DNA from 3 places in the Cedecea davisae genome. Region 3 is predicted to be linked to each of the others. Evidence: predicted binding sites of a transcription regulator. Region 3 holds the regulator's gene; each other region holds the start of a gene.
What was found. Region 3 encodes Fur, which represses iron uptake genes when iron is present. Its sites were predicted from a motif close to ATAATAATGAGAACNACTATCAA; they were not measured.

Region 1 (6,145 bases), 700 kb from region 3:
TCTTCCTCTGAGACGTTTAAAAATCGCCCCTGCCTATGTGCAGGCTCAACCTCAGAGTCGGATTCAGAAGCAATGTCCATAGATAACTCTTCCGCGCTGTTATTAACCCTTATTAGTCGGGAAGCCAGCGGAGAATTGTTCTTATCGCTGTCGGCAGGAAGGGATGGCAGGTCGTCTATATTTATACTGTGGGATGAGCGAGCAAGAGGTGGCATTTCGAGAACGGTGTTAGGCATATTGCTATCTCCTGAGAGTGAACGAACCGAAAATAAACATCACTGATATTTATAAATACAATTAATCCTGTCGCTATTAAAAAGCGCTTTTAATAACAGACACTCTCAGGCGATAACAGTTATTAGTTCAGCCCATCGTGATGATGGGCTATTGTTCATTCAGGCTTAGCAAAGTGATTAATAATAGCGCCGTGCAATACCAGCGGCGCAATCGTCAGGTGGGTTTGCCCTTCAACAAGGCTAAAATCGACGCGCTGCGGGGCTTTAGCTTTAAGCGACTCGGCCAGTTGGCGAGCGCCGTCAACCATTGCTCTTTGGCCCCGGTGCTGGGCCAGGACCGCTTTTCTCGCCTCCGGGAGCTTCATCTCATGGGGCTGAAGCGACTGCTCATACTCTCCGACATAAACCGACAGGTGAGAGCGGCTATCGTCCGGCTGCCAATTTTGCGCCGTGCGCAACAGGTAGCGATTGTTCCACCATACCGAAGGACTGGCGGCGTAAAAATGCTGGAACGCGTTTGGCGAGGTCATAAACAGCCAGGTGATAAACAGCCCGCCATAAGAGTGGCCAAACAGGGCCTGCCGCTGAGGATTTGTTTTCCAGCGCTGCGAGACCCATGGCTTAAGCTCGGTATCGATAAACTGCCAGAATTTCTGAGCTTCACCCGGTTTTCCTGGCGGATAAGTGCCACCGGCAGGATTCGCTTCCAGCACGATTTTATCAACCGCCGGGCGGTAATCCCTCTCCCGTCGGCTCTCTTCCGGGTAGTCAATGGCGACAATAACACCCGGCACCAGCGGGCAGCGATCGCAGGTCAGGCGCTGCATCAGCGAGACGGCTCCCGGAAACACCGACTCACCGTCCAGCAGGTAAATTACCGGCCAGCCCTCAGACGGGGCTATCCCCTGCGGCCACGAAACCAGAATTTTATAATCGCCGTTTTCCGGCGAGCTAAGGGTATGCACCAGCGTATTCACCAGCGTATAGGGCTTATCTTCACTCACTACCGCCCCCGCAGGGGCAGCGATGAGCGCCATAAGCATTGTTAGCAGGTAGCGCACGTTTTTCTCCTTACCAGCCGTAGCTGACGGTTGCCGTGATGGTGCGGCCAATACCGTAGAAGCAGGCCGAGTCCGAAGCGCAGGACGCAACATACTTAGTGTCGGCAAGGTTATTGATGTTGAACTGAACGGCCGCCCCTTTCAGGCTGCTGCTGACTTCACCCAGCTCATAACGCACCATCGCGTCATACAAATCCACGGCCGCTACTTTAAAGGTATTTTTTGCATCGCCATAGCTTGTTCCGATATAGCGCACGCCCACGCCGGTGGTCAGGTTTTTAAACAGGCCTCCCGGAACGGTGTAGCTGCCCCACGCCGAAGCCATATGCGTTGGGATACGGGCTGGCGTCTTGCCTTCGGTTCCGGCCACGGTGGTGCTGGCGGTTTCAGCATCGGTCCAGGTGTAAGAGCCAATCAGATTAAGACTGTCGAATAACGTCGAATGAACCTCAGCTTCAAGCCCTTTAGAGTGGACTTCACCGGCGTTTTCGAACCACCCCTTCGCGCTGTTATAAGTCCCGACATTGGTCTGGCGGAGGTCAAACAGCGCCAGCGTCATGTATGTCTGTTCCTGCGGCTGATACTTCAGCCCGATTTCGGTTTGCTTGCCGAGACTCGGGTCAAAAGGTGCCGCCCCCGGAGCACGATTCGTTTGCAGATTCGGTTCAAACGAAGTGCTGTAGCTGATGTACGGCGAAAGCCCGAAGTCAAAAGCGTACAGCAGGCCGGTACGCCAGGTGAATTTACCGTCATTCTGCTGCACCATTTTGTTTTTGAGCCGGTCGGTTGTGCGCACCTCGGCCTGGTCGTAGCGCCCGGAAAGCAGCAGCTGCCAGTTATTCCAGCTGAGCTGATCCTGCAAATAGACCCCAACCTGATCGAGATTCTGCTGGTCGTCGCTCACCGCACTGAAAGTGCTTTCATCTACGTTGATGCCGTAACGCGGGTTTGGCCAGTAGAGATCATACTGAGATCCCATGCCGCGGCTAAGCTGCTGACGGTCGTGACTGGATTTATAATCAAGCCCGCTCAGCAGGGTATGCCCGACGCTTGCGGTGTCGAACTGCGCTTCTAGTTGGTTATCCAGCCCGAACTCTTCGGTGTCGCGTGTTTCATGCTGGGCGCGGCGCGAAAGCAGCGTGTCGCTTTTGGAGGTGGAATAGACAAGATAGCGGTACTTCTGGTTAATCTTCGCGTAGCGGGCGTTCTGGCGGAAGGTGAAGACATCATTAAAGCTATGTTCAAACTCATAGCCAATCATCGTCTGTTCGCGCCACGACTGGTCATAGCTCGGGTCACTGACGTTAAAGTCCAGCGGAATATACCCGGCAGACGTCTTAGTGACCAGGCCTGCGGCGGGCAGGAAATTACGGTAGCCCGCCTGCGGATCTTTTTGATAGCTGGTGAGCAGCGTAAAACGAGTCTGGTCATTTGGATACCAGGTCAGCGCCGGGGCAATCGCCATACGCTGCTCTTTATAATCGGCAACCTGGCTATGCTGGGTGCGGGCGATGCCGTTAAGGCGGTAAAGCACGCGGCCATCGTCGCTTAGCGGACCGCCAAAATCAAAAGCGCCCTCGGCAAGATGCTGGTTCCCGGTGCGGAACTGCACTTCATGTATTGCTTCGCGTACCGGGCGTTTGCTGGTCATGCTGATAAGCCCGCCGGGGTTCACCTGGCCAAACAGCACCGAGGCCGGGCCGCGAACCAGCTCCACGCGCTCCAGCAGCCAGGGGTCAAAAGTCCCGGTCTGCGACGAGGCGGTTGCGCCGTAGCTCAGGCCGTCGAGGTATTTAGGCACGTAGCTAAAGCCGCGTACAAAAACCTCGTCATTACGGTTCGAGCTGCCCCGATATTCGGTAAACACCCCTGCCGTATAGCGCAGCGCCTGGGAGACGGAGGTGACATCCTGGGCGTTCATCTGGTCGCGGGTAATAACCGATACCGACTGCGGCGTTTTCACCAGGTCGGCAACCGTTTTAGTGGCGGACAGCGTTTTAGTCGCCACTATCCCTTTCACCGGCGCGGAGGGATCCTCACTCACCCTGCCGGATACCACAATCGTCTCTTCAGCAGCGCGGCGGTCTTCCGCCTGCGCGCCGCTAACCATCCCAATGCTACTCAGACCCATCAGCAAGATGCCGTGGGTCATTTTATTGTTTTTAAAATTCATTACCGTTACGTCCCCTGTTACTGGGTTAACAAAGATCGCCCCGCGATCTCCGGTTACGTTTTGTCATAAAGCGCAACGGTTCGCAATGTTATTGCAAATCAATCTCATTTGCATTAGCGTGTAACAACTTTTTTTACAGCAAAGATGGAACAACATGAGAGCCGCGTGGAGCGCACTAATGATCGGACTTTGTTCAGCCTCGGCGGTCGCCGCAACCTGCACATTTACCGGTAGCCAGGGAGAGCAGGAGGGGAAGTTCGACGCCAGCGGTGAAATCTGTTTTGGCCTTCCCGCTCTTAGGGATAACTACGCCAATGTGAAACTCGCGGGCATAACGGACGCCAGCCTGCTTGACAGTAAAGGCCGTGTCTGGCGCGCGCTGGTGGAAAATGGCCCGGTCGATGGCAAACATAACCCGCTCTTTGCTTTGCCGGTTGGCGTGCCCTCAACCCTGGTATTGCGCGGGGAACCCGGCCAGCGTTGGCGGTTCCGCTGGCAAATTCGCGAAACCGTTCCGCTGAAACGGAATGAAGTGCTGACCCCGGAAAGCCCGGCGCTGCTGGCTCTGGAGCAGGCTCTGAGCCACGGCGGCAATACCGATGCTTTCTGGAAGGCAAGACGTGAGCAAGGCACGCCTCTGGTGGAGGCAATAGACGCCAGTAATAAACGCGTGACTTTCCTGTGGCGCGGCGCGACCAGCAATGTCTTCGTGCTTGGCTCTCCCGCCGGGGATCACGACCCGATGTTCCGCCTCGGCCAGTCGGACGTCTGGTATCGCAGCTATGTCGTTCCGGCCGACACGCTGATGCAATATAAGCTCGCGCCGGACGTTCCTCTGGTAGAAGGCACCGCTCGCGAACAGCGTCGCGCTATTCTGGTGAGCGCCCAGGCCGACCCGCTCAACCCCCAGTCCAGTCCCGCAGGCCAGGCCGACCGCTGGAACCGCTTCTCGCTTTTAAACCTCACGTCCACCCGCTACTTCACGCCTCACGCAACCTCGGAGCCGATTCGCAACGGTTCGCTGGTGCGCTATCAGGTGGAGAGCAAGAAGCTTGCTAACAGCCGCGAAGTCACTGTCTATCGCCCGCGCGGCAGCCAGCCCGCACGCTGGACGCTGATGCTGTTTGATGGCCGCATGTATCAGAATCGCTACCGTCTCGCTAACGTGCTGGACGGCCTGATCGCCCGCCATTCACTCCCGCCAATCAATGCGGTATTTATTGACAGCCTCGACGGCGATCGGCGCGAAAAAGAGCTGCCGCCCAATCGGGACTTCGCCGATTTTATGGCCCAGGAACTGGTGCCGTGGCTACAACGTCAGGGCATTAGCCTGACGGCGCAGAAAACTATTGTCGCTGGTTCAAGCTATGGCGGCCTGGCTTCGTCGTGGGTTGCCCTGCGTCACCCCGACGTTTTCGGCAACGTGCTGAGCCTGTCCGGTTCTTACTGGTGGGCGCCGGAGGGCGAAGCGCCGGGCTGGCTTACTCGCCAATATCAGCAGTCTCCTCGCCTGCCGGTTCGCTTCTGGCTTCAGGCCGGGAGATTTGAAAGCAAAGGCTCAGACGGCGGAATTTACCGTAATACGCAGCAGCTTGAGACGGTACTGCGCGACAAAGGTTATGAGGTCAGTTTTCACCCGTGGTCAAGCGGCCATGATTATGCCGCCTGGTGCGAGGCCATTATCGCGGGCGTGAAGGATTTGATTAAGCGGGATTAATTTTTCCCTGCCTCGTGGCTTGCCGGACGGCGCCCCTCTTTCGGCCGAAAGAGGGGTTGTCACAAACATAAAAATTAGCGGCTAACTTCGCAGTGGCTCAGCATTCGCCATATCTTCGGCAAAGTTCGCGTTTCCCCCAGCACTTCAACCTGAGTTGTCTCGCGAATATCCTCAGACGACGCGCCCACCATCAGCGTAAACTCTCCCGGTTCAACAATGCGTTTCCCGCTGCGGGCGGTGAAATTAAGCATATCGACGGGCAGAATAAAGGTCAGCGTGGCCGATTCCCCCGCCTCAAGTTCAACGCGCTCAAAGCCCTTTAGCTCCTTAACCGGCCGCACCATCGAGGCTACGTTGTCGCGAACGTAAAGCTGAACAACTTCACTTCCGCTGCGCTCCCCGGTGTTGGTTACGGTCACGCTTAGCGTAATCTCTCCATCTATCGCCACCGTTTTACCGCGCAGGGTTATTGGGCTGTAGCTGAAGCTGGTCCAGCTTTTGCCATAGCCAAACGGGTAGCGGCTGCCAAAATGAAACGCATACGGCGTGCCGCCGCTTTTCAGTTTGTGGTTGTAATAATAAGGCATCGCTCCGGCGCTCTTCGGTATGCTGACGGTCAACCTACCCTGCGGCTCCGCCCGGCCTGTCAAAACGTCTGCAATCGCCCAGCCGCCTTCCTGACCCGGCGCCCACGCGATAATGAGTGCTGAAACTTTATCTTCCAGCCCCCCCAAGTTATAAGGGCGCCCGCCGGTCATCACTACAATGACCGGCTTTCCGGTCGCTACCAGCGCTTCCAGCAGTTGCTGCTGAACGCCGGGTAAATTAAGAGAGTCAGTATCCGACCCTTCCCCCACCGTACCGCTTTGGAAGAGTCCGGCTAAGTCACCCACGCAGGCGACAACAATATCGCTTTGCTCCGCAGTACGAACCGCTTGCGCAATCAGAGAAGTATCAA
Region 2 (6,145 bases), 430 kb from region 3:
GCTGACATTAGTTGTCGCACAGCAATATTACAGAAATATATCAGCGGGATAGTCATAGGGAAAAATAATGGATAACGGGGTGGATGAATTGTTAGCAAATGAAAAATTAGCACCCTTACTCTGGCCCTCTCCCTCAACGGGAGAGGGCCAGAGTAAGGGGGAATTACGCCTGAATCAGCGCCTGCCCCAGGTAATGCTGTTTATCCTTCGCACCCGGTAGCGCAAAGAAGTACCCACCGCCGATGGGTTTGATGTACTCCTCCAGTGCCTCGCCGTTGAGCCTGCCCTGCACCGTCAGGAAACCTTTCTCCAGGTCGTGCTGGTAGCAGACAAACAGCAGGCCCATGTCCAGCTGCCCTGATTTTGTCGCGCCCAACGAATAGCTATAACCCCGGCGCATCATCAGGCCCGACTGGGTCTCCCTGGTACGCGGGTTCGCCAGCCGGATGTGCGCGTCGAGCGCAATCACGTTGCCGTCGGGATCTGCGGCGTAGTCCGGAACGTCGTGCTCATTCTTCATGCCCAGCGGCGCACCGCTGTGCTTCTCGCGCCCGAAGATAGTTTGCTGCTCTTTAAGCGGCGTTCTGTCCCAGGACTCAACGTGGAACTGAATAATGCGTATCGCCTGATAGCTGCCGCCGGCCGCCCAGGCAGGCTCCTGCTGCTGCTGCGTGACCCACACCACCTCATCCATCAGCGGCTTATCCTGGCTATCCGGGTTGGCGGTACCGTCCCTGAAGCCAAGCAGGTTGATTGGCGTCTCTTTTCCACGGCTGCGGGCCGCATGGTTAGAGATAAAACCTTCACGCTTCCAGCGAACGCTGAGTAAGTCCGGCGTGTGCTTGATGATGTCGCGCAGCGCGTGGATCACCGTATCGTTGGTATTGGCGCAAATTTGCAGCAGCAAATCACCGTGGCACAGGCTGGCGTCCAGCGAGTCATTGGGGAAGCTTGTCATCTGCTGGAGCTTGTTCGGCTTCTGCTTTTGCAGGCCAAACCGCTCATCAAACAGCGAGCTGCCAACGGAAAGCGTAATCGTAAGGTTATCGGGATAAATTTCCGCACCGAGAATGCCGGAGTCCATTGGCGGCATACGCGGGTTTGGCGTATCGGGTGCCGGGCCGCCGCTGGTGAGGAAATCAAAGCGCGCGGTTAACAGGCGGAACAGGCGTTCAAGGTCGGCCTTATCGCCTGCAAGCACGTCAAACGCGACCAGCATCATTGACGCCTGCTGCGGCGTAAGGATCCCGGCCTGGTGCTCAGCGTAAAAAGGCTGACTTTCCTGACGCCCGTCCGGCGGCAACGTGCCCGGAGAAGAAACCGGTTTTGCGGCAGCGGCCATCGGGCAGCCTCCGCCAACGGCAAAGGCGCCCCCAAGGGCGCCCAGCGTTTTCAAAAGCTGGCGGCGCGCCGGTTGATGCGCGCCGATTTTATTCTTATCGCTCATGATGCTTAGTCCAGACCCATCACGCCGCGCAGCTGGGAGAGATCCTCCGCCAGAGTAGTGATTGGCCCTTTCAACGCTTTACGGTCGGCGTCGGTCAGCTTGTCATAAGTTTCAAAGCCGTCTTTGGTGCGGTATTTGGCCAGGATGGCGTCAACTTTCTTGAAGTTGGCATCGACTTTAGCCAGCAGCGCCGGGTTCTCTTTGCTCAGTTGAGGACGCAGCAGGTTAACAATCTTCTGGGCACCGTCTACGTTCGCCTGGAAGTCCCACAGGTCGGTATGGCTGTAGCGATCTTCTTCTCCGCTGATCTTGGTTGCGGCAACTTCTTCAATCAGGCCTGCTGCGCCGCCAACGACTTTGCTCGGCGGGAACGCCAGCTCGGAAATACGGGTTTGCAGATCCAGCACGTCGGCATTCAGCTTGTCGGCAAACGGCGCGGCGTCTTTAGTGGTGTTATCCCCGAACAGGATTTTCTCCAGACGGTGGAAGCCGGTGAACTTAGGATCGTCCGCCTTTTTCTCAAAATCATCTTCACGGGCGTCAATGCTGCTGTCGAGGTCGGAGAACAGTTCCGCAATCGGCTCAATGCGCTCGTAATGCTGGCGGGTTGAGGCATACAGCGATTTCGCTTTTTCGATATCACCGGCTTTCACCGCGTCGGTAAAGGCTTTGGTGCCTTTTACCAGCTCGGCAACTTCGGCGGTGACATAGGCTTTGTATTCGGTAATGGGGCCGGTCAGCGCCAGCAGGTCAGTTTTCGGCGCTTCCTGCTTACCGGTAGCTTTCACTACCAGCTTGCCTTTCGGGTTGGTCAGCAGGCCGCAGGTCATGTCGTATTCGCCAGGCTGCAGGTTAGCTGTCAGTTTCTGCGAGAAGCCCGGGGCAATGTTTTCGCGCTCTTCCACCACCATTACGCCTTTGAGAATTTCCCACTCCAGCGCTTTCTGGCTGTTGTTCTGAATAATAAACTGGGTTTTCCCGGCGTTCACGGTCACATTCATCGGCTCGCACTGCTTGTCGGTGACGGTGACTTTAACCTGCGGAATATCTGCCGCCTGGGCGGCAAATGCGGAAGAGACCAGCGCCAGCAGCGCGACGTGCAGTGCCTTCAGACGAAAATGTTGGGTCATGACCTATCCCTATTAAACAATGAGTCGTAATCACAAGGCGGCCGGGCCGCCGTTAATAAATTAGCGAGCCGTATTGGTCGCCTGGTTGTTCACGCGCGGCGGCATAAAGAACAGCACCAGCGCCGGAATCAGATAGATAAAGTACATCGCCACTTCGCTGACCGTCGGCGTCTCCTGATAACCGAAGATCCCCTCCAGCAGCGTGCCGGTAAGCGAATGGGTCGAGAGGGTGTTGCTCATATCGAAGGCAATATCCTGGAAGTGGTTCCACAGCCCCGCCTCGTGGAACGCCCGCACCGCTCCGGCGGCAAGCCCGGCGGCAACCAGCAGAATAAACAAGCTGGTCCATTTGAAGAACGCGCCCAGGTTAAGGCGAATACCGCCCCAGTAAATCAGGAAGCCGAGCACAATCGCGGTGGCCAGGCCAAGCATCGCGCCCAGCGGCGGCATAATGCCAACGTCCTGCTGGAACGCGGCCAGCAGGAAGAACACCGACTCCAGCCCTTCACGCGCAACGGCGAAAAAGACCATCATAATCAGCGCCCAGCCGTGGTTTCCCTTGCTTTGCAGCGCGTGATCAACCGCCTGCTCAAGCTGCACTTTCACGTTGCGCGACACTTTGCGCATCCAGAACACCATCCAGGTGAGGATAAACACCGCAATGACCGCGACTATCCCCTCGAACAGCTCCTGCTCTTTTTGCGGGAACTCGCCGGTGGTTTCGTTGATAAAGATGCCGAGGCCCAGGCAAAGCGCGGCGGCGGCAAACACGCCAATCCACATAACGGCGATCCACTGGCCGCGCTGGGTACGCTTCAGGTAGCTGGCAATCAGGCTGACGATGAGCGCTGCCTCCAGCCCTTCACGTAACATGATGAGAAACGGAACAAACATGCCTGACACCTCAGATGTGAATACAAGTCAATTGACGTAAAGAAAAGTAAACCAGAACGATAGTGATTATCATTAGCAGAAGTAATAAAAACAAGAGGCCGGGATTACATATTTATGACCAGATGTAAAAGGGCCGGATGATCCGGCCCTTCAGACTGATGACAACCCTCTGGCGAGAGAAGAAATATCAGACGGTTCGTTAAAAAAACAGGAAAATCAATTCATTGATTTTCGGCTGATTACCACAAAGAGGGAAAAACCACGCTTTTTTCCTCTTTGTCAGCAACCTAAAAAGGGCCGGATTAACCGGCCCCTGTAAAAAGTCATGTTTTTAGTCGGTCTGTAATTTGCCCGGAGGCGGAGTGTGATAAACCGCATCTGCTTCAGCAAAACGCTTCTGCATTGAGGTGGACGGCGCTTTGCCCAGCAGGCTCACCGCCACAATTGCTACGCTTGCGAAGACAAAACCAGGAATGATTTCGTAAAGCCCCAGCCAGCCAAACTGTTTCCAGATAAGCACCGTGGCCGCGCCAATAATCATCCCGGCCAGCGCCCCGTTGCGGGTCATACGCGACCACATTACCGAGAACAGCACTACCGGCCCGAACGCCGCGCCGAAGCCTGCCCAGGCGTAGCTCACCAGACCGAGTACGCGGTTTTCCGGGTTCGCCGCCAGTACGATTGCCACCAGAGCAACCACCAGCACCATCATGCGTCCTACCCACACCAGCTCTTTCTGGCTCGCGCCTTTGCGCAGGAAGGCCTTATACAGGTCTTCGGTAATTGCGCTCGAGCACACCAGCAGCTGGCAGCTCAGGGTCGACATCACCGCAGCCAGAATGGCAGACAGCAGGATCCCGGCAATCCACGGGTTAAACAGAATTTGCGCCAGCTCGATAAACACCCGCTCACCGTTCTGGGACACGGCGCCAGCCTGCTCAGGGTTATTGGTAAAGTAGGCGATGCCGAAGAAGCCCACCGCGCAGGCACCCGCCAGGCAGAGGATCATCCAGGTCATACTGATGCGGCGAGCGTTGACGATGGTGTGATGCGAATCAGCGGCCATAAAGCGCGCCAGGATGTGCGGCTGGCCAAAATAGCCCAGACCCCAGCCCATCAACGACACGATAGCGACGAAGTTCAGCCCTTTCAGCATATCGACGTTTTCGATGCTCTTTTGCTTGATAACCATCAGAGAGTCGTCGAGGCCGCCAACCGCCATTATCACCATGACAGGCGTCAGGATCAGCGCGAAGATCATCAGACTAGCCTGCACGGTATCGGTCCAGCTTACCGCCAGGAATCCGCCCACGAAGGTATAAATGATGGTTGCCGCTGCTCCGGCCCAAAGCGCGGTTTCGTAGCTCATTCCAAAGGTGCTTTCAAACAGGCGGGCGCCCGCGACAATGCCGGAAGCACAGTAGATGGTGAAGAACAGCAGGATAACCAGGGCGGAGATAATACGCAGCAGGCGGCTGCCATCCTCGAAACGCCCGGTAAAATAGTCCGGGAGAGTCAGCGCGTTATTATTCACCTCGGTGTGAACGCGTAAGCGCCCGGCAACCAGCTTCCAGTTAACCCAGGCTCCCAGCGTCAGCCCGATGGCTATCCAGCTTTCGGAGATGCCGGAGATAAAAATCGCGCCCGGCAACCCCATCAGCAGCCAGCCGCTCATATCGGAAGCTCCCGCAGACAGCGCGGTCACCACGCTGCCGAGGCTTCGGCCGCCGAGAATGTAATCATCAAAACTTCGGGTTGAGCGCCAGGCGATAAAACCAATCAGTATCATGCCAAAGATATAAACCAGAAAGGTCACCAGCATCGGTGTGCTTATTGTCATTCAGACTTCTCCATAGCTATTTTTACGCCTGCTCTCTCTGACCAGGCCACTTCGCGCCGGAACGGGGCGCTGTATTGTTATCGTGATTTAAAATGGGGAATGCATCCTGCCGGAACCCTTTATTTTTCACAAACGATTTAACACAGCATTTACATCGATTGCATCCTCGTTAGGTGAGCATTTCTCGCCAGGTTGCACTTGCTCACATTTTTATCGGTTGCACCTTCAAAAAGTGTTAAGCACGTCGGGAAATTTACCGTTTCGCCTGTCCTGCGGTCAGACGATTTCCTTATCTTAAATGTAACAATTCAGCGTTTTTGCGAATGGCTTAACGGCTTCGATTTAACACGGTTGCACAAAGTTGCAACTTAATAGATATTGCCGGTTAACTAAGTAACACCCGAACAACCTTTAACCTGGAGACTGTGGCATGGGCACCACCACCATGGGCGTAAAACTGGATGAAGCAACGCGCGAGCGTATTAAAGAAGCCGCTTCGCGCATTGACCGCACGCCGCACTGGCTGATTAAGCAGGCGATATTTAATTACCTCGAGCGCCTGGAAAGCAGCGACGAGCTCCCGGAGCTGCCTGCCCTGCTGGCAGGTGCGGCAAACGAAGCGGAAGAGTCTCCGACCCAGCCGGAAGAAGTTGCTCAGCCGTTCCTCGACTTCGCCGAGCAAATCCTGCCGCAGTCCGTTAGCCGCGCGGCTATCACCGCCGCATGGCGCCGCCCGGAAACCGATGCCGTGCCGATGATCCTCGAGCAGGCTCGCCTCGCTCCGGCGGTTGCCGAGCAGACCCAGAAGCTGGCCTGGCAGCTTGCCGATAAGCT
Region 3 (6,145 bases):
CGGCGGTAATTTCGGCCGCCAGCAGGCACATGATGATGCCGTCTTTATCGGTAGACCACGGCGTGCCGTTAAAGCGCAGGAAAGATGCCCCCGCACTCTCTTCGCCGCCGAAGCCAAAGCTGCCGTCGAACAGGCCGTCCACAAACCATTTGAAGCCCACCGGGACTTCCACCAGCTTGCGGCCCAAATCTTCTACCACGCGGTCGATCATCGCGGAAGAAACCAGGGTTTTGCCTACCGCCACCTCTTTGCCCCACTGCGGGCGATGCTGGAACAGGTAGTTGATCGCCACCGCCAGATAATGGTTAGGGTTCATCAGGCCAGCAGGCGTTACGATCCCGTGACGGTCATAATCCGGGTCGTTGGCAAACGCCAGGTCGAACTTATCGCGCAGCGCAAGCAGGCCCGCCATCGCGCATTCGGAGGAGCAGTCCATGCGGATTGCGCCGTCTTTATCGAGATGCATAAAGCGGAAGGTCTGGTCGACCTGATCGTTAACGATGGTCAGGTCAAGATTGTAGTGTTTTGCGATGCGGTGCCAGTATTCAATCCCGGAGCCGCCGAGTGGGTCAACGCCCAGCTTGAGGCCCGCTTTCTGGATGGCGGCCATATCAACGATGTCCACCAGCCCTTCGATAAACGGCTGAACCAGGTCCAGCTCTTTAACGTGGCCGCTGGCCCATGCTTTATCCAGGGAAATACGCCTCACGCCTTTCAGGCCGTCGGCCAGCAGCGCATTGGCTCTGTCCTCAACGACTTTAGTGACGTTGGTATCGGCCGGGCCACCGTTTGGCGGGTTGTATTTAATGCCGCCGTCATCCGGCGGGTTATGGGATGGCGTAATCACAATCCCGTCCGCCTGAGGGCCGGCTTTCTTGTTATGCACCAGAATCGCGTTGGAGATAGCAGGCGTCGGGGTATAGCCGTTGTCCTGCTGGACAATCACGTCCACGCCGTTGGCGGCCAGCACTTCCAGCACGGAGATAAACGCAGGTTCGGAAAGCGCGTGGGTATCTTTACCCACATAGCACGGGCCGGTTATCCCGTTTTTAGCGCGTTCCTCAGCGATGGCCTGAGCAATCGCCAGAATATGAGGCTCGTTAAAGCTGTGACGAGCCGCACTGCCGCGGTGGCCGGAGGTGCCGAACTTCACCGCGTGTTCACTATTACCCACCTCAGGTTTCAGCACGTAATACTGCGCCGTAAGCTGGGCTACGTTAATCAAATCGCTCTGTTGTGCAGGTTGACCCGCACGGTCGTGGTTAGCCATTGGCTTTTCCTTACTGACGCCAGGTTTTTAAATAGTGCCGCAAACCTTTTCAATCAGCTCCGCGGGGAACTGCATTGACTGCATGATGTGTTCAACCATGCTGCGTTTACGATCCGTATTCGTGTTGGTTATCACCCAGTACGGGGTGCCCGGAACATGTTTCGGCTTGGTTTGATTGCCGCTTGCCAGCAGCGTTTGCTCGTTACCGGCAAAGTAAACCCGGGTGCGGCCATGCAGCGATTCAGTAGCTTCGCCGAAGGTTTTTGCATCCAGTTGATAAAGCGTGGAGAGCACCATCATAAAGCGGTTAACGGCCTTATTCTGGGCGGCGTATTCGTCGGAGAGCAGCAGCTCACGCACCGCGCGAACGCGATTGCGGGCGGTATTAGCCGGTTTCTCCTCGACAACGGGCGCCGGGCGCTCCGCGGTGGCAGGTGTAGGGGTAGCTGCTGGAGTTTGTCCGGCGCTAAATTTGAGCATACGCCGTAAAATGTCGGACGCGCTTTCGCCAATATGCTTGGTTTGGCTGGCAATGTAGCGATAAAGCTCGTCATCAACTTCGATTGTTTTCATCTTAATCCAGTACGATATCTTTTCTGAATACAAGTCGTTGGGATTATAGGGGCAAATCCCAACAGCGAACAGGAGGGGCGGCTTAAAGTCAGAGTAAACTGAATATTTGCCGCACGCCCGCAGGAATGCCAACATAATACCCTAACCAAACGCCCCAAAATAAAGAACTTTGCCATGAAATTAAATGCTCGCCTGCAAACTGCGCAACAATCGAATAGCAATTCCCCTATCGTGCTGATCCACGGCCTGTTCGGCAGCCTCGACAACCTTGGCATACTGGCGCGGGATTTGGGCAAGGATCACACCCTTTTGCAGATAGATCTGCGCAACCACGGACTTTCACCGCGCAACGATGACATGAGCTATGCCGCAATGGCGCAGGACGTCATCGACACGCTCGACGCTTACAACATAGAAAAAGCAACTTTCATCGGCCACTCGATGGGCGGCAAAGTGGTGATGGCCTTAAGCGCGATTGCCCCCCAGCGCATTGATAAGCTGGTGATGATCGACATCGCACCTGTCAATTACCACGTTCGTCGTCACGACGAGATTTTCGCCGGGATCCGCGCGGTAACCGAAGCAGGCGTGAAAACGCGCCAGCAGGCCGCTCAAATAATGCGTGAGCACATTGCCGAAGAGGGCGTTATTCAGTTCCTGCTGAAATCCTTTGCCGACGGCGAGTGGAAATTCAACGTTCCGGTGCTCTGGCAACAATATGAGCATATTGTCGGCTGGCAGCCGATACCTGCCTGGCAGAAACCGGCGCTGTTTATTCGCGGCGGCGACTCGCCTTATGTTGACGAAAGTCATCGGGAAGAGCTGTTAAGGCAGTTCCCTCTGGCCCGCGCCCATGTGATTGCCGGAGCCGGACACTGGGTCCACGCCGAGAAACCGGATGCGGTTTTGCGCGCAATTCACCGATTTATCGACGCTGATGCGAAAAACTGATTAAAAACAGAACGACCGGGACGCAGAAGTCGCTAACGCGTTGGCGCGAATGGCGCGCTGATGTATGATGGCGCGCTTAATTGCACCGGCACCCTGCCCCTGCAGCCAGAATTCCCTGTCAGTATCCTAATCATGGCAAAAGAACAAACGGACCGTACTACATTAGATCTGTTCGCGGACGAGCGTCGCCCCGGGCGGCCTAAAACCAATCCGCTCTCGCGCGATGAGCAGCTGCGTATCAATAAACGCAACCAGCTAAAGCGCGATAAAGTGCGTGGTTTGAAGCGGGTAGAGCTAAAACTGAACAACGATGCGGTCGACGCCCTCAACCAGCTTGCCGACGCGCGTAATATTAGCCGTAGTGAGCTTATCGAAGAGATGTTGCTCGAGCAGCTCAAAAAGCTGGCTTAAGCGCTTTATACGCGCTTCGAGAAATCTGAAATCATAAAACGGTGAGCGAAACCATGTTGCAGACTGTGCACCAGGGCGTGATAGCTGTTTCCGCTGGCGATTCTGTTCTGCTATGATTGCCCTATACGTGGGCATTTAACGGCCAGCATACTATTTAGTTTCAAGAGGTTATTTTACTCATGGCAATCGTAGGCATTTTTTTCGGCAGCGACACCGGTAACACCGAAAATATCGCGAAAATGATTCAAAAACAGCTCGGTAAAGAAGTTGCTGAGGTGCGTGACATTGCTAAAAGCAGCAAAGAAGATCTCGAAGGTTTCGACATTCTGTTGCTCGGCATTCCAACCTGGTACTACGGCGAAGCCCAGTGCGATTGGGATGATTTCTTCCCAACCCTCGAAGAAGTCGATTTCAACGGCAAGCTGGTTGCGCTGTTCGGCTGCGGCGACCAGGAAGATTATGCAGAATACTTCTGCGACGCGCTCGGCACCATCCGCGACATCATTGAACCGCGCGGCGCGGCGATTGTTGGCCACTGGCCAACCGCAGGCTACCACTTCGAAGCCTCCAAAGGCCTCGCGGATGACGACCACTTTGTTGGCCTGGCGATTGACGAAGACCGCCAGCCAGAACTGACCGCAGAACGCGTTGAAAAGTGGGTTAAGCAGGTTTCTGAAGAGCTGAATCTGGCCGATATCATTAACGCCTGATTTCAATGGCGCAAATGATGAATTTGCGCCATCTTGATAGATTGCAGCAATGAAAATAATTGCTACAAGTTTGTAACTTTCTCGTACATCCCTGTACAATGTCTTCCTGATAGCTTGGCTGATAATTACTGTAAATGGCGACGCCGCCACGATTTTTCAGCCTTATTTTGCACCATACTTGCGGTTCCCATTTAGAAGCAGCAGTTCTATAATGAGACGCATTACTCTTAACGCTCACTGCAGTTTGAGCGAATCGTTAAGCAACAGGACAATTTCCGCATGACTGACAACAATACCGCATTAAAGAAGGCCGGCTTGAAAGTCACGCTTCCGCGATTAAAAATCCTTGAAGTGCTGCAAGAGCCGGTAAATCATCACGTCAGCGCGGAAGACTTATATAAACGACTGATCGATATGGGCGAAGAGATTGGCCTGGCGACGGTCTACCGCGTGCTGAACCAGTTTGACGATGCCGGGATCGTGACCCGTCATAATTTTGAAGGCGGCAAGTCCGTTTTTGAACTGACCCAGCAGCATCACCACGATCACCTTATCTGCCTCGACTGCGGTAAAGTGATTGAATTCAGCGATGACTCCATCGAGCTGCGCCAGCGTGAAATTGCCGCTCGTCACGGTATTCGCCTGACCAACCATAGCCTGTATCTGTACGGGCACTGCGCTGAAGGCGACTGCCGCGAAGACGAAAACGCTCACGCGCCTAAAGAGAAGTAAAGCGCTTTAGCGAACGCCGCCCTACTCTGACGGCGGCGCTCAAAAAAACAAAAACCGGTGAATCGCTTCACCGGTTTTTTTATCGACTAAAGAAAGTAAAGCCTTAGCCGTTGTTGGCGCGAATTTCCTGCCAAATTTTGTCGCAGCGTACTTTTGCCGCTTCGTCATTGCCGCTTTTTCTGGCCTGGATACATTTCTGGTAGTCCAGCACGTTAACCGTTTCCTTCTCGGCAAAGGCCTGGTGCTGTTTTTCCTGGCGCAGCACGTTCAGCACGCTCTGGCAGGCTTCAATTTTATCCGGGTTACCTTCCGCAGTATTGATACAGGCGCTATAGGCCTGCTTCAGGCGTGAGTCTTCCTTCGGAGCCGCAGGCTGAACGCAGGCGGACAGGCTAAAGGCTACGGCGGTAACCAGCAGAATCTTTTTCATATTCTATCCTTATCAAAATCGGGCGCTTTCGCGCCCGGTTTCACATCAGAAGATGGTGAATGGTGCGATAACGATGAATTTCACGTCACGCTCATCCTGGAACATGTTGCCGTAACCACCGCCCCAGCTTGGGATGTCTGAGTGGTTGTCGTACTGGGTAAAGTGCAGTTTGAACAGCGTACCTTTAGCACGACCTTCCTGCACGGTGTACATCGCGTCCAGACTGTAAGAAGACTCTTTGATTTTGTTGGCCGCAAGATCCTGACGGTTACCGGCAGCATCAAGCGCCCAGGTAGATGGTTTCGCATCCCATGCATAGACATAGGAGCCACCCACTGCCCAACCCGGCAGGTTCCAGTTGCTCAGGTCGTACATTGCGCCGAAGAATACCGCTTTTTCGCCGTTGGCGTTGAAGTCAGAGCGGTTATCCCACCACACGTCGAGACGGCCGTTGGAGGAAGCGTAGGTTGGGGTCATACGCTGCAGGAAGTACCCCTGCTGGCCTTCTGCCTTAACCATGGTTCCTTCGAGACGCAGGTCAACCTGGCCTACTTTATAGCCGAAGGTCAGTGCCTGCAGCCATGCGGTGCCGTCGTAAATATCGTTGATGGTATTATTGCTGGCTTTATCGCGGGTGCCGTAGAACTGGTAGCTGGTGCTCAGAGGGCTGCCTGCAACATCAAATTTGTAGCTGGCTTTAGCAAAATACTGGTCAACGAAGCCCTGGGCCTGGCCGAATGCCCCTTCCAGAATCAAGTCATTTTTGAAGTCATACTTCGCGCCGATGGAGTGCAGATAGTCGACTTTGGTCTTTTTGTCGTTCTGATAGAACTTATCCGTTTCCAGGTGCCATGGAGCCTTGTACTCGTTGGTCCACATGTAGGAGAAGCTCAGCGCGCCCGCATCGCCATAGTCAAAGGCAGCACCGGCTTCAGCACCCTGATAGGTACCCGGCATAAAGCTCCAGTGCGGAGCCAGCAGGGTCTGGCCGGTTGGCTGGATGTAACCCGCACGCGCCCAAACCGGGCCATATTTAAATTTAGCCGCGGCCTTATAGAGACTGATCCC

Region 1: the regulator Fur is predicted to act here: its motif matches at 3,562-3,584, upstream of ACG1VR_RS13600 (TonB-dependent siderophore receptor).
Region 2: the regulator Fur is predicted to act here: its motif matches at 3,528-3,550, upstream of efeU (iron uptake transporter permease EfeU).

Annotation. Positions count from the first base shown of each region.
Region 1 covers NZ_CP172054.1:2,842,891-2,849,035, forward strand. Annotated here, with positions in the region: gene ACG1VR_RS13590 (hypothetical protein) at 1-236, opposite strand, end outside; gene ACG1VR_RS13595 (alpha/beta hydrolase) at 392-1,297, opposite strand; gene ACG1VR_RS13600 (TonB-dependent siderophore receptor) at 1,308-3,428, opposite strand; gene ACG1VR_RS13605 (alpha/beta hydrolase-fold protein) at 3,625-5,187, shown strand; gene ACG1VR_RS13610 (glycoside hydrolase family 3 N-terminal domain-containing protein) at 5,262-6,145, opposite strand, start outside.
Region 2 covers NZ_CP172054.1:3,109,624-3,115,768, forward strand. Annotated here, with positions in the region: gene efeB (iron uptake transporter deferrochelatase/peroxidase subunit) at 164-1,447, opposite strand; gene efeO (iron uptake system protein EfeO) at 1,453-2,577, opposite strand; gene efeU (iron uptake transporter permease EfeU) at 2,638-3,471, opposite strand; gene putP (sodium/proline symporter PutP) at 3,803-5,311, opposite strand; gene putA (trifunctional transcriptional regulator/proline dehydrogenase/L-glutamate gamma-semialdehyde dehydrogenase) at 5,742-6,145, shown strand, end outside.
Region 3 covers NZ_CP172054.1:3,539,250-3,545,394, forward strand. Annotated here, with positions in the region: gene pgm (phosphoglucomutase (alpha-D-glucose-1,6-bisphosphate-dependent)) at 1-1,270, opposite strand, end outside; gene seqA (replication initiation negative regulator SeqA) at 1,298-1,843, opposite strand; gene ybfF (esterase) at 2,018-2,794, shown strand; gene ybfE (LexA regulated protein) at 2,927-3,205, shown strand; gene fldA (flavodoxin FldA) at 3,385-3,915, shown strand; gene fur (ferric iron uptake transcriptional regulator) at 4,195-4,647, shown strand; gene chiQ (ChiQ/YbfN family lipoprotein) at 4,751-5,077, opposite strand; gene chiP (chitoporin) at 5,123-6,145, opposite strand, start outside.